DNA from 2 places in the Arthrobacter sp. 35/47 genome. Region 2 is predicted to be linked to the other one. Evidence: riboswitches for the same ligand, from Rfam matches in the RefSeq annotation. Region 2 holds a riboswitch; the other holds the start of a gene.
What was found. Region 2 has a riboswitch for thiamine pyrophosphate ahead of X803_RS19400 (sodium:solute symporter family transporter). Riboswitches for the same ligand answer to the same signal wherever they lie in the genome.
Positions count from the first base shown of each region.

Region 1 (7,202 bases), on a different contig from region 2:
TGGCTGCGCGGAACCACTGTCGAGTTCACTGCCACGGCCACGCCGAGGCGTGCCCCGTCGGCCGGTTGTCCGGTGGGCTGCAGCGCCCTTCCCGTGATCTCCGCGATCAGCTGCAGCAGGTCTGCGGCAGCGGTGTCTGACGGTGTGCCGTTCACCGTGATGGCTGTTCTGTTCATGTTCATCCCTCCTCGAATCTGTTCGGTGTGTACCGCTCCAGGCCTGGCGGCCCGGGCTTCCCCTCCAGTAGATCCACACACACTGCGGCGGCCGTGGGCGTCAGGAGCACGCCGTGGCGGAAGAAACCGGTGGCGATCAGGAGCCTGTCGCAACCCTCAACCTGACCGAGCAGCGGCGCGTTGTCCGGAGTGCCGGGACGCGCACGGCACAGTACTTCGACAAGTTCCAGCTCGGAGACAGCCGGGATGAGCTGCTGCGCGTCGCGGAGCAGCTGGTAGACCCCGCCTGCGGACACTGCATTGCTGCCGTCCTCGCGCATGGTTGCGCCAAGCACCACGGTGCCGTCGGTCCGGGGAACCATGTAGACGGGATGTCCCCGCACCAGTCCGCGTACGGTGTGCGTCAGCAGTGGCTGTAGCGCCTCGGGCACCCGAAGACGGAGGATATCGCCGTAGACGGGCCGCAGTGGAAGCCGGCAGGGCAGACCGGCAAGCCCGGCCGCAGCGAGTCCATTCGCAATAGTCGTGGAGCCGGCGCGAAGCACGCTCCCGTCAGCCAGACGAACACCGGTCACATGGCTGCCGTCCCGTTCGACGCCGGTCGCCGCGGCACGGACCAGCGTTCCGCGGGATGTCACGGCAGCGAGCAGTGCCGCGGCCAGTTTGCGGGGGTCCACCTGATGGTCCTCCGGCGCGCGGAATGCGGCAGTCGCAGCGGGTCCGATCATCGGCTCCGATCGGCGCGCTTCGCGCAGGGACACCTGCTCCACTACGAGGGAGTTGCGCGCCTGTACCGCCTGAAGATCGGCGAGAGCCTGCCGGTCGGCGCCGTCAAAGCCGAGCACTATTGTTCCGGTCCGCCGGAACCCGGGATCGATGCCCGTCCAGGTCAGGGACGCGAGGAATTCAGGGTACCGGGCGGCTGAATCGAGGGTGAGCCGAAGCAGGTGCTCCTCGCGGTAGTGGAGCTCGCTCGCCGGCGCGATCATGCCGGCTGCCGCGTGGGTGGCACCTGCGGCTGGATCCGGATCGATCACCGTCACGGTGTGTCCCCTGCGGATCGCTTCCCACGCAATCCCGAGCCCGATAATTCCTCCGCCGACGACGGCGACGTCCACGTCTGTTTCCACCAGGGTCCTTCCCTACGCCGGCATGATCCGGATCAGGTTCGTTGTTCTCACAACGCGGTCGGCGCCGAACGCCCTCTCAGCCGGCACGCGTCCGAATATGTCCCGGACGCGGTTTGGCTCCCGCAGTACCCACTTATTGTAGAGGGTATGCAACTTCACTCTGCCCGCCTCTACCTGTGCACGGATTCACGACAGCGCCAGCAGGACTTCGGCGAATTTGTCGACGCCGCCTTTGCTGGCGGGGTGGACATCATCCAGTTGAGGGACAAGTCTCTTGAGGCAGCACAGGAGCTCGAACTGCTCCAGGTGCTGCGCGCGTCGGCCGTTTCCCGCGGGAAGCTCTGGGCTGTCAATGACCGCGCCGACATCGCGGCGGTCAGCGGTGCTCCCGTGCTGCACGTCGGGCAGCGCGATCTACCACCCGAGTTTGCCCGCCCCTTCCTCCATGAGGGCGGAGTGATCGGCCTTTCAACGCATTCACCGGAGCAGGTGGCCGCGGCCGCCTCGAATGACGACGTTGGATATTTCTGCACCGGCCCCGTCTGGGCCACGCCGACCAAACCGGGCCGCACCGCCGTCGGGTTGGACCTGGTGCGGAACGCAGCGCAGCTCGAAGAAGTGCACGCGCAGCGCGGCCAGTCGCTCAAGCCGTGGTTTGCTATTGGCGGGATCGACTTGCAGAACGTCGAAGAGGTGGTTGCGGCCGGCGCCAAACGCGTTGTCGTGGTACGCGCCATTACCGAGGCCGATGATCCGCAGGCGGCCGCGGCGAAGATCCGGGAGGCACTTCCGGCATAGCTCTCATGCTCGCCGTTTTGCTCCCGATTTTGCCCATGTTGGCCGACGCTCCTCCTGCCCAGGCGTCTTCCGGTCATGGTGGCGCGGTGCTGGGTCCGGTGTGTGCGAGTTGGTGGTGGACGGCTTCTTCCACTTGCCGGTACCGGTTGCGTTTGGGGTTCCGGTGGGGGTCGATGTATTTCGGTGGCCGGAACCATGGGATTCCCTGAACTGATTCGACCGACCAGTTGCCCTCGTGGATCAGGTGGTGATGCCGGGAGCAGAGCAGCACGCCGTGGCTGATGCTGGTGGTTCCGCCCGCTGCCCACGGGACGATGTGGTGGGCTTCGCACCAGGTGGCGGGCACCGTGCAGTCCGGGAAGGCGCAGCCCTTGTCGCGGGCAACCAGTGCCCGCCGCAGGTGCGGCGGGAAGAGGCGTTGGGCCCGTCCGATGTCCAGGACCTGACCTTTACCGCCGAGCACCAGCGGCAGGATGTCCGCCTCGCACGCCAGTTTACGGATGCTCCGGGCGCTCACCTGCTCGGCGAAGACCGCATGGCCGTCCTGCCCCAGATCGCTCAGGAGATCCCGGTAGTTGATGGTGACCATCACCTGCGGGCGGTGACCCCCGGTGGCCGGCAGACCGTCACCGGCAAGGGCGATCCGGCAGCCGGACACCAGCCCCTCGAGCAACTCCTGCGCACGGGTTGGGCCGTTGGTCTGCGTTCCGGGTGGGGTGGTGCCGTTCACTCGGGGGTTGGTGGCCGTGTTCATGACGGTCAGGAGGTACTCAAACTGCTCATCGGTGGCGCCGATCTCCAGGAAGTGCAGGCCATGACGCCTACCGCGCAGGAAGACGCCCTGCCTGGCCCGGAGGACCTTCTCCGTTGGTTCCACGCCGTCCTGGTCGATCACGCTTTCCCAACGCCGGGCAAGGACCCGCAGCACGTCCTCATCAGACTCCACGGCCTGGCGGACCAGGTGTTCCTCCATGGCCTCCACCTGGCGGCCGGTCGCGACAGCCCGGACACGGTGAACGGCGTCCCTGATCACCATCGCCGCCCGGGTGCTGAACGCTCCGGCACGCGTTGCAGCGGCCAGGACAGGCAGCGGAGCCTGGACCGGTGCACCCGGCCCCGGAACCTCGGGAAGCACGTCCTGGCCCAGCCGCAACCGGCGGTTTGCCTCGGAACGGCTGACCCCGAGCTTCGCCCGCAGGTACTCTGCCGTCCCCTTATGGGCTTCCTGGGCGTCCGTGCCGGCAAGTGAGTGGTCTTCGGCGGCCCGGGCAACCAGGGTCTGAAGGTGATCCACCACCCGGGAGATCTCCTCCACCCCGACAAGAGCCGCAACAACCTCCTCCCGGTCCAGGAGGAGATAACCCGATTCGAAGTGGTGGGCGAAAGCCAGCAAATCCGAACGCATTCCACGCAGGAGAGAATCATCTTCCCCGTGGTGTTCGAGCGATGCGACGGCCATACCAAAATATTATCGAAGACACGTACTAATACCGACCGAAACCCGGCAATGTGGAGGAGCAGTCACCCACAACTTATCCACACACGCAAACGGGGATCATGCGTGAAGCAGGAACAGGGATCACACCCAAACGGGGACGCCGTCGATCTGCGCGGGCGATTCCTAAGTGATGTGGCGGGTGCGCTCGTAGCGGCGGATGGCCTGCTGTGTGGTCCGGTTCGTGAGGACGCGGATAGTGGTGCTCACCGTTCCGGAAATGACCGCAAATGCCAAGGCCGACCGCAGGCTGTTCTCCAGGCCTTCCTTGTCTTTTGGAGGCTCGTTTCCGGTAACCCGCTTCCAGATGAAGTCGACCAGCTGTGTGCCTACGAGCCCCGCTCCAATGCCCAGTCCAACGCCCATCAGTTTGAAGATCGTGTTCATGGTGCCTCTTTCAGTCGGCTTGTCCTTGGTCCCAGCCTAGCGTTATCCCCGCGGCGATAGATGACGCGACGACGGCGGAGACGGGAGCGGCGGGTGTAGAGTTGGTATCGCTCAAAACAACGACAGGGGAGCGCAGCCACGTAGGTGGTGGGCGCTGAGAGTGCGGACCACCGCAGACCCTCGAACCTGATCCGGCTAGTACCGGCGAAGGGAGTCGAGTTCTCAGGGCAACCGGCGTCCTGCCGGTGTGCCTTCCCCTCCTGCACCCAGGAGGATCAAACACCATGACTGAAACAAAGAGCCCCACCCCGGCCACATCCCGGCGCCATTATGAATGGCGCGTGGTGGATATTGTGGTCGCTTCCGTGATTTCGGTGGCCGTCGGCGTCATCTTCTTCGCCTGGTCGGCAGGCTACAGCGGAATCGCCGCCGTCACTGCGGCCTACCCACCGCTGGCAGGCCTCTACTCCGGCGGCTGGCTGATTGCCGGCGTTCTCGGCGGACTCATCATCCGCAAGCCGGGCGCCGCCATCTACTGTGAGGTCCTCGCAGCGGCGGTATCGGCGCTGATCGGCACCCAGTTCGGCATGGCCGTCCTGCTCTCCGGCCTGGTCCAGGGCATCGGTGCGGAACTGGTGTTCGCGCTGTTCCTGTACCGCCGCTGGAACATCGGCGTGGCGCTGCTTGCCGGCCTCAGTGCGGGCATTTTCCTGGCGGTCAGCGAAAACATCATGTACAACGTCGAATGGGCCATCGAGTTCAAGCTGATGTACGGCGTGTTCGCCGCCATTTCCGGTGTGGTCCTGGCGGGACTGCTGCCCTGGCTCGCCACCCGGGGACTCGCAAAGACCGGCGCATTGTCCTCCTTCGCTGCGGGCCGCACGGCTGACGTCTAGCATGGGCTCGCCGATCACCGCCCGGGGCTGGGGCTGGCGCCACCCCGGGCGCGTACGCTGGGCAGTCCGGGACATCGACCTGACGGTTGAAGCCGGTGAACGGGTCCTGCTTCTCGGCGCCTCGGGTGCCGGCAAGTCCACGCTTCTGCACGGACTGGCCGGTGTCCTGGGAGATCAGGAAGAGGGGGAGCAGGCAGGCCACCTCACGGTCGACGGCGTCAGCCCGGCCGATGCCCGCGGCCGTTCCGGTCTGGTCCTCCAGGATCCGGATACGCAACTGGTACTGGCGCGCGTCGGCGACGAAGTGGCGTTCGGGGCCGAGAACCTTGCCGTGCCGCGCGCCGAAATCTGGCCGCGAGTGCACCGCGCGCTCGACGACGTCGGCCTGGACGTCCCGCTGGACCACCCCACCACGGCGCTCTCCGGCGGCCAGAAGCAACGGCTCGCCCTGGCGGCCGTCCTCGCCATGCAGCCCGGACTGCTCCTGCTCGACGAACCGACTGCCAACCTGGACCCGGCAGGCGTCATCGATGTGCGGGACGCCGTGGTGCGCGTGCTCGAACGGACCTCAGCCACCCTGGTGGTGGTGGAGCACCGCGTCGACGTCTGGGCCGACGTCGTCGACCGCGTGGTGGTACTCGATTCCGACGGCGGGATCCTCGCCGACGGTGCGCCCTCGGTGGTGCTCCGGCAGGAAGGTACGAGGGCCCGGCTGATCGAAGCCGGCGTCTGGGTGCCGGGCTACCGTCCGGAAACCCCCGCAGTCAGCGCCCGGCCCGGCGCCGATCTGCTGTACGCAGCCGGGCTCGCCGTCGCGCGGACCAGGCGCGGAAATGCAGTGCTCGACGACGTTGACCTCACCCTCCGCGGCGGGGAAGCTCTCAGCGTGCTGGGCCCCAACGGGTCCGGCAAATCGACGCTCGCACTCACGCTCGGCGGGCTGCTCAGGCCCCGCAGCGGTGAACTTGCCGCCCGGCCTCCGCTTGCGCGCAGGGCCGGAACCAGCCCTGCGGGTTGGAAGTCCGCTGAACTGGTCAGCCGCATCGGCACCGTCTTCCAGGAACCGGAACACCAGTTCCTGACCCACACTGTGCTGGACGAGCTGGAATTCGGGCCCCGCAGGGTTGCCCGCCAGGACGAGGCGGAAGTGCGGCGCCGCGTCGACCCCCTCGCTGAGCGGCTGCGCCTTACCGGCCTGTTGAAGGCGAATCCGTTCACCCTCTCGGGCGGTGAGAAGCGGCGGCTGTCGGTGGCGACAATGCTGGCCACCGGCCCGGAAATCCTGATCCTCGATGAGCCGACCTTCGGCCAGGACGCGCACACCTGGGCGGAACTGGTGGCGCTTCTCGCCGAGCTCATCCACGCCGGCACGTGCGTTGTCTCTGTGACCCATGACCGTGACTACACCGCCGCACTCGGAAGCCGGGTTCTTGCCGTCGACGGCACGTCCGCAACGCTGGAGGTGGCCGCGTGAGCGTCGATGTGCTGAATCCAGAGATCACCGGGAAGGTGCTGCCCAGGGCCAACCCGCTCTCCAAGCTCTTCGCCGCGGTGCTGATCACCGTGGTGGTGATGCTCAGCGTGGACTGGGTGAGCGCCGGCGTTGTCCTGGTCAGTGAACTGCTGCTGCTCCCGCTGCTGGGCATCAGTGTGCGCCGGCTGCTGTTCCGCACCTGGCCGTTCGTGGTCGCCGCGATAGTCGCCGCGTACGGCACCGCGCTGCTGGCGGACAAGACGGGGAGGGTCCTTTTCGAGCTGGGCCCCGTGCTGTTCACCGAGGACTCGGTCAACGCCGGGCTCGCCATCGGGCTGCGCGGGCTCGCCATTGCACTCCCAGGCCTCTTCCTGCTGGCAAGCACAGATCCCACCGACCTGGCAGACGCCCTCGCCCAACGGCTGAAGGCGCCGCACCGGTTTGTGCTCGGCGCACTGGCGGGCATGCGTCTGGTGGGCCTGCTGTTTGACGAGTGGCGGACCCTGGGGCTTGCGCGGCATGCCCGCGGCGTTGCCCATGAAGGCAACCCGGCGGCGCGGTTCGGGAACTTCCTGGGGCAGGCGTTCGGGCTCATGGTCCAGGCCATCCGCCGGGCCACCCGGCTTGCGGTCGCGATGGAAGCGCGTGGTTTCGGGGCGGGTCCACGCACGTGGGCGAGGGAGAGCATCTTCAGCCGGATCGACGTCGTCGTTGTCTTGGTGGGGACGCTGATCGCGGCGCTTGCCGTCACCGCAGCGGTGGCGGCGGGCACCTGGAACTTCATTCTCGGCTAGCAGCACCTGTTCCGAAGACGCCGCGGAGGAGCACACTGGAGGGACAGTGTTT
Region 1 is NZ_KI914586.1:92,657-99,858, forward strand. Features, by position in the region: gene thiS (sulfur carrier protein ThiS) at 1-176, opposite strand, end outside; gene thiO (glycine oxidase ThiO) at 179-1,306, opposite strand; gene thiE (thiamine phosphate synthase) at 1,454-2,104, shown strand; gene X803_RS17745 (HNH endonuclease signature motif containing protein) at 2,178-3,563, opposite strand; gene X803_RS0104355 (DUF4235 domain-containing protein) at 3,726-3,986, opposite strand; TPP riboswitch at 4,101-4,216, shown strand; gene X803_RS0104360 (ECF transporter S component) at 4,271-4,882, shown strand; gene X803_RS0104365 (ABC transporter ATP-binding protein) at 4,884-6,356, shown strand; gene X803_RS0104370 (energy-coupling factor transporter transmembrane component T family protein) at 6,353-7,150, shown strand.
Region 1: it holds a riboswitch for thiamine pyrophosphate, as region 2 does, so the genes downstream of both, X803_RS0104360 (ECF transporter S component) here and X803_RS19400 (sodium:solute symporter family transporter) in region 2, are expected to answer to the same signal.

Region 2 (7,202 bases):
GACCGCAGGCATATGCGGAAGGTCGCCAGGGAGGCCCTGAACAAGATCGGCCTCGACATCGACGTCGACCACAAGGTCGGTGAGCTCGGCATCGCCCGCCAGCAGTTAGTTGAAATCGCCAAGGCGCTCAGCCTCAATGCGCGCATGCTGATCCTCGACGAGCCGACGGCGGCGCTCACCAAGCGTGAGATTTCCGCGCTCTTCTCCGTGGTCGAGGATTTGCGCGAGCGCGGCGTCGGCATGGTGTTCATCTCGCACCACCTGGACGAGATCGCCGCCATCGGAGACTCCGTCTCGGTGCTGCGCGACGGCGAGTTCGTTGCCGAGGTACCCGCCGACACGCACGAGGATGAACTGGTCCGCCTCATGGTGGGCCGTTCCATCGAGCAGCAATTCCCCCGCCGCCGCGAGTACCGCGGCCCAGCGGACACACTCCTCGAAGTGGAGGGTCTCTCGACCAGGGGAATGGTCAACAACGTCTCCTTCTCGGTGAAGGCCGGTGAGATCGTCGGCCTGGCCGGGCTGGTGGGCGCAGGCCGCACCGAAGTGATCCGGGCGATCGCCGGCGTCGACCCCTACACCACGGGTTCCGTCCGTGTGCGCGGCAAGGACCTTCCCAAGTCCAGCATTGGCGCTGCCATTCGTTCCGGCGTCGGACATGTTCCGGAAGACCGGAAGGCGCACGGACTGGTGTTGGGCGCAGCAGTCAACGAGAACATCGGCTATGCCACGCTCTCGACGACGGCGAAGTCCGGGCTTGTGGACCGCTCCGGCCAGCGCAAAAGGGCACAGGATGTGGCCGACAAGCTGCGCATCCGCATGCACAACCTCGACCAGGTGGTGGGTTCCCTTTCCGGCGGCAACCAGCAGAAGACGGTCTTCGCACGCTGGATCGTCGCCAACTCGACAGTGCTGCTGCTGGATGAACCAACCCGCGGAGTCGACGTCGGCGCCAAGGTCGAGATTTACGAACTGATGAACGCAATCACCGCAGCTGGCGGCGCCGTCGTCATGGTGTCGAGCGAACTGCCCGAAGTGCTCGGCATGAGCGACCGCGTGCTCGTGATGAGCGGTGGACATATTTCCGGAGAATTGAGCGCCGACGACGCCACGCAGGATGCCGTGATGTCGCTGGCGGTGCGCGATGTACAGCGCGATCTTGAAGACAAGCTGATGGAGGACGGTCATGAATAAGGTTGCAACGGCTCCGGCGCCCGAGAAGGCGCCCGGAGGATCCCGGATAGGGAGGTTCCTGGCCGACAACGGCGCACTCGTGGGCCTGTTCGTCCTCGGCCTGGCTCTGTTCATCGCCACGCCGGACTTCCTCACCGGGCCCAACCTGCTGAACATCGGCATCCAGGCATCCGTCATCGCGGTGCTCGCGTTCGGGCTGACCTTCGTAATCGTCGCGGCGGGTATTGATCTCTCGGTCGGCTCCGTTGCGGCGCTCTCGGCCATGGGATCCGCGTGGATGTTCTCGCAGGGTTCCATGCCGGGATGGGTAGCTCTTGTCGGAGGCCTCCTGATCGGCGCCCTCAGCGGTGCGGTAAGCGGTTTTGCCGTGGCTTACGGGAAGCTGCCGTCCTTCATCGCGACCCTCGCCATGCTCAGCGTCGCCCGTGGCCTGACGCTGGTCATCTCAGACGGCCGGCCCATCGGCACCGCTCCCGACGTTTCCTTCCTCGGCGGCAACATCGGCCCGATTCCGATGCCCATCATCGTCCTGGTTCTCGCCGGCCTCGTTGCCGCGTTCATCCTCAACTTCACCGTCATGGGCCGCTACATGTACGCGGTCGGCGGCAACCGGGAAGCTGCCCGGCTCTCAGGTGTGCCCGTCCGGAAAGTACTCATCACGGTGTTTGCGCTCTCCGGACTCTTCGCGGGCCTCGCCGGCCTGCTGTTGTCCGGCCGCCTCGACTCCGCCCAGCCACAGGCCGCCGCGGGTTATGAGCTCGACGCGATTGCCGCCGTCGTCATCGGTGGCGCCTCGCTTGCCGGCGGCATCGGCCGGATCAGTGGCACCCTGGTCGGTGCCCTGGTGCTCGTGGTGATCCGTAACGGCCTCAACCTCCTCAACGTCTCCTCCTTCTGGCAGCAGGTGGTCATCGGCCTGGTCATCGCCGTTGCTGTTGGAATCGACTCCCTGCGGCGCAAAAACCAACCGCACTAGAACAAGCACTTACTCCGTCCAACCAATCCAAAAAAAGGAAACAACAATGAAGTTCTCCGCACCCCGCAAGGCTGCCGTCCTGACTGTGTCCCTGGCTCTGGCGTTCTCCGCCACTGCCTGCAACCGCGGCGGCGAAGAAGGCGCCGAGGGATCGGCGTCCGCCACGCTCGCCCTTTCCACGCTGAACAACCCGTTCTTTGTCGAACTACGCGACGGCGCCGAAGCCGCCGCTGAAGAAGCAGGCATCGAACTCGAAGTGGTCGATGCGCAGAATGACTCCGCGACCCAGACCAACCAGCTCGCCACCGCCGCCACCAGCGGCACCGACGGTGTCATCATCAACCCGGTGGACTCCGACGCCGCAGCCGCCTCGGTTGCGCCGCTGATCGAGGGGGACATCCCCGTCGTCGCAGTGGACCGTGCAGTCAACGGCGCCGAGGTGGGCTCGCTGGTCTCCAGCGACAACGTTGCCGGCGGCAAGCAGGCAGCAGAGGAACTCGCCAAGGCCATGGGCGAAAAGGGCAAGGTCATCGTCCTCCAGGGCGTCGCCGGAACCTCTGCCAGCCGTGACCGCGGTGACGGCTTCGAAGAGGGCATCTCGGCCTACCCGGACATCGAGGTGGTCGCCATGCAGACCGCCAACTTCGACCGCGCCGAAGCCCTCAACGTAGCCACCAACCTGCTGCAGGCCAACCCGGATGTCACCGGCATCTTCGCTGAAAACGATGAGATGGCCCTCGGCGCCATCCAGGCTCTCGGCGACCGCGCCGGGTCCGAGGTCATGGTCGTCGGCTTCGACGGCACCGAGGACGGGCTGGCTGCCATCGAGGAAGGCACCATGACTGCCACCATCGCGCAGCAGCCCGCCGAGCTCGGCAAGCGCTCCGTCGAGGTACTCCAGCAGCTCCTCGCCGGCGAGACCGTCGAAGCAACCATCCCCGTTCCGGTCACCACCGTGAACTCGGAGAATGTCGGTGAATTCACCAAATGAGCACACGGCCGCCGGGCGTCGTCGTTGTAGGGTCCATCAACGCAGACCTCGTAGTAACACTGGAACGCCACCCCCAGCCGGGCGAAACCCTGCTGGGACGGACCATGACGGTGATGCCCGGCGGCAAGGGCGCCAATCAGGCTGTAGCTGCGGCGAAGCTGGGAGCATCGACCACCATGGTCGGTGCCGTGGGCAGGGACGCCTACACCGACGTCGCGCTCTCCGGTCTGCTCGCTGCCGGAGTCCATACCGATGGCGTTGAACGTCTTGGCACCACCACCGGCGTCGCCATTGTGGAAGTCGACGACGACGGTGAGAACACCATCGTCGTCATTCCCGGTGCCAACGGGGAGGTTTCACCCTCACTCGTTTCTTCGGCTGTGGGCTTGATTGCCGACGCCGGCGTGCTGGTCCTGCAGGGCGAGATTCCTGCCGCCTCGGTTGCCGCAGCGGTTGCTGCGGCCCGGGGCAGGGTGCTGATCAACCTGGCACCGGTGGTCGAGCTGGAGCGCTCGACCCTGCTGCGTGCCGACCCGCTCGTGGTCAATGAACATGAGGGTGCACTGGTGCTGAGGCAGCTGACCGGTGCACCTGCGCCGTCGGACCACGCAGAAACCGCCCGTGCGCTCCTTGCCTGCGGCTTCGGGTCTGTCGTGATGACGTTGGGCGGCGCCGGTGCGCTCCTGGCAACGTCATCGGGCGTGCTCGAAGTTCCGGCACCGCGGGTTTCCGTGGTGGACACCACCGGCGCCGGAGACGCGTTTGTTGGTGCACTGGCAGCCCGGTTGGTTGCCGGCGATCCACTTCCCGACGCCGTCACCTTCGCGGTGCGGGTCGGCGCGTTTGCGGTCGGCGCGGAGGGCGCACAGCCCTCCTATCCGTCGCTGTCCGACGTCCTCCCGGAGGCACCGTCCGAGGCGGGAGTGCGGGCATGAAGAAAACCGGAATACTGAACGGACCGGTGAACGCCCGGCTGAGCACCCTGGGCCACGGGCATCTGGTGATGATCACGGACTGCGGCATGCCGCTTCCCGACTCTGCCGCCGTCGTCGACCTCGCCCTGGTCAAGGGAATGCCGCGGTTTGTCGATGTGCTGCGGGCGGTGCTCGCCGACGTCGAAGTCGAGGGGTCCATCATCGCCTCGGAAGCGTCCGCGACCGCGGTGGAGGACGCTGTGCGGGGTGAGGGACTCGCCCCCGCCATCGTGAGCCACGAGGAGCTGAAGGAGTTGCTCGCGGAGGCCCGGCTCATCATCCGGACCGGTGAAGCGACGCCGTTTGCCAACGTGGCGCTGCGTTGCGGGGTGACGTTCTAGGGGTTTTCCTCCTGCTTACCGTGACGGGCCGGCTTGAGCAGGCACACCGACACGACTACAGTCGGAACCGAACAACGGGAGCTCGGGCATGACCGGGCTGAGAGGGCGGCTGGAAAGCGCCGCTGACCGCACGAACCTGTCCGGGTAATGCCGGCGAAGGGACTACATTCCATGCTGGGATTTTCCGTAACTGTCATCATTCTGGTTGCTGTACTCGGCGCTTTCGCCTGGGTAGGGCTCGGCGTCGGCCGTGACCGGAATCTTGAGGAATTCGCGGTAGCGCGCAACAGCCAGACCGGCCTCGGGCTTGGTCTCTCGTTCTTCGCCTCCGGGGTAGGCGCCTGGATCCTTTTCGCTGCCCCGGAAGTCGGTGCGTCAGCGGGAATCTCCGGCGTCATCGGCTACGCACTCGCCCTCACCGTTCCGCTCCTCGGCCTCGTGCTCGTCGGCCGGCGGCTGCGGGCGCTGGTGCCGGCCGGGCACAATCTGGCGGAGTTCGTCCGGCTCCGCTTCGGCAGGGCGATGTACGGGTACGTCCTGGCCATCTCCATGCTCTACATGCTTGTTGCGCTGTCCGCCGAACTCACTGCAGTGGGCGGAGTATTGGGAAGGCTGTCGAGCCTTGAACCACGGGTGGGAATCATCGCGGTTGCCATCATCACTGCGCTGTACACCACCGTCGGTGGGCTCCGCGCCTCGATACGCACCGACCGCTGGCAGTCCTGGATGCTGTTCGGGCTACTGGCGATCGTGGGCATCGCCCTGGCAACGGCGTTCGGGGAGCCCGCGGGTCCGGCGGACCCGGCGCTCTTCCGGATCGATCTCTCGGGCATCGAGGCGGCGCTGACACTCATCGTCGCGGTCACGGCCACCACCCTGTTCCACAACGGCTACTGGCAACGGGTATGGTCCGCACGCGATCAGCGAGCCCTCACCCGCGGTGCCGTGATCGGTGCTCTCACGCGCTTCCCTGTGGTCTTCGCCGCCGGCCTGGTGGGACTGCTCGCCGCCGCCCACGGCATTTTTCTGGGCAACCCTCCGGTGCCGTTCTTCGCCCTGCTGGAATCCCAGCCTGTCTGGGTACTCGGAGCGGTGCTGATCCTCACCCTGGCACTCGTCGCGTCCACCGTCGACACACTGCAGAACGGACTGGCTGCCACGGCCGTAACCTCCATCCCCTCCCTCGGCCTGAAGGGCGGCCGCATTGCCACGGTCCTTTTCACCGCAATCCCCGCGGTGGTTGCCTTCCAGGGATTCTCGGTCCTGCGGCTGTTCCTCATCGCCGACCTGTTCTGTGCCGCCACGCTCATCCCCGCGCTGCTGGGGTTGTGGCGCCGCTCCACGGCTGAAGGAGCGATCAGCGGATCGGTGGCCGGCCTTGCCGCTGCCCTCGGGTACGGTTTCCTCGCCGGAGACGGCAGCCTCAGCGGCGCCGTCGCTATCGCAACCTTCGCCGGTGGGCTTTCCCTGCCTCCGTTTCTGGCGGCGCTCGGTGTGTCCGCAATCGTCGCCGTCGTCGTGTCTCTGGCCGGCCGGCGCACCGCTGACCTGACCGGACTCAATGCCCAGGTGAACGCCCTCGACCCAGTATTGGGACGCCCGGTGGACGAGGCTGAACCGGCCGCAGAGGCACGCTGATGCCGGAACGCGACTCACTCGACCTCGAACTACAGGCCTACATCGAAAACGGAATCAACGACGACGCCCGCTTCAACGAACTAGCTCTTCAGCTTTTCGACTACCAGTACCGGCGCAACGCGGCCTACCGGCGCTTCTGCCGCTCGCGCCGGGCGGAGCCGGGAAGGCTCTTACGATGGGAGCAGATTCCCGCCGTACCGCTGACCGCGTTCAAGGACCTCACCCTTGCCTGTGAGCCGCCCGAGGACGCCGCCGCCGTCTTCATGACCAGCGGGAGCACGGATCCTTCCCGCCGGGGCCGCAACTACCACCCGCACCTGCACCTGTACGACGCGTCGCTGCGGGCCGGATTCGCCCGCTCTTTCCTGCCGGACCGCCGCACCATGCGCATGCTGGTTCTCAATCCGAGGCCTCACCAGCAACCCAATTCCTCCCTGGCCTACTTCCTCGGACGGCTGGTCGACTTCTTTGGGACCGAGGACAGCGCGTACCTGATGGACGGCGACGACCTGCAGATCGACAAGGTGGTTGCGGCCCTGCGCGAGGCCGAGACAACCGGTGAACCGGTGGCCCTGCTGGGTACCTCATTCGCGTATGTCCACCTCCTGGATGCGTTGGAGCAGGAGGGGCTGACGTTCCATCTCCCGGCGGGCAGCCGGCTGCTCGATACGGGCGGGTTCAAGGGCCGCTCCCGTGAGGTGTCGGCCGAGGACCTGCGCGCATCGTTCATGCAGAGTTTTGGGATCCCTGCCCCCTGGTGCATCAACTACTACGGGATGACTGAAATCAGCACCCAGTACTACGACAACACGCTCCGCGACGCCTTACTTGGGCGTGATATCCGTTCCCGTCACAAGACGCCGCCGCCATGGAGCCGCATCCGGATCATCGACCCGGAAACCGGAGCAAACCGCCCTCCAGGAGAGAAGGGCCTGGTGGTCCACTACGACCTGGCCAACAGGGGCTCCTGCCTGGCGGTGCTTGCCGAAGACAGCGGGTATGATGTCTTGACGGATAACCCCGAGGACGGCGGGTTCGTTCTGCTAGGCCGCGCTGAGGGAGCTGAGGCGCGCGGCTGCTCAATCGCC
Region 2 is NZ_KI914603.1:130,837-138,038, reverse strand. Features, by position in the region: gene X803_RS0111140 (sugar ABC transporter ATP-binding protein) at 1-1,194, shown strand, start outside; gene X803_RS0111135 (ABC transporter permease) at 1,187-2,170, shown strand; gene X803_RS0111130 (substrate-binding domain-containing protein) at 2,217-3,161, shown strand; gene X803_RS0111125 (ribokinase) at 3,158-4,096, shown strand; gene rbsD (D-ribose pyranase) at 4,093-4,476, shown strand; TPP riboswitch at 4,541-4,658, shown strand; gene X803_RS19400 (sodium:solute symporter family transporter) at 4,648-6,114, shown strand; gene X803_RS0111110 (LuxE/PaaK family acyltransferase) at 6,114-7,202, shown strand, end outside.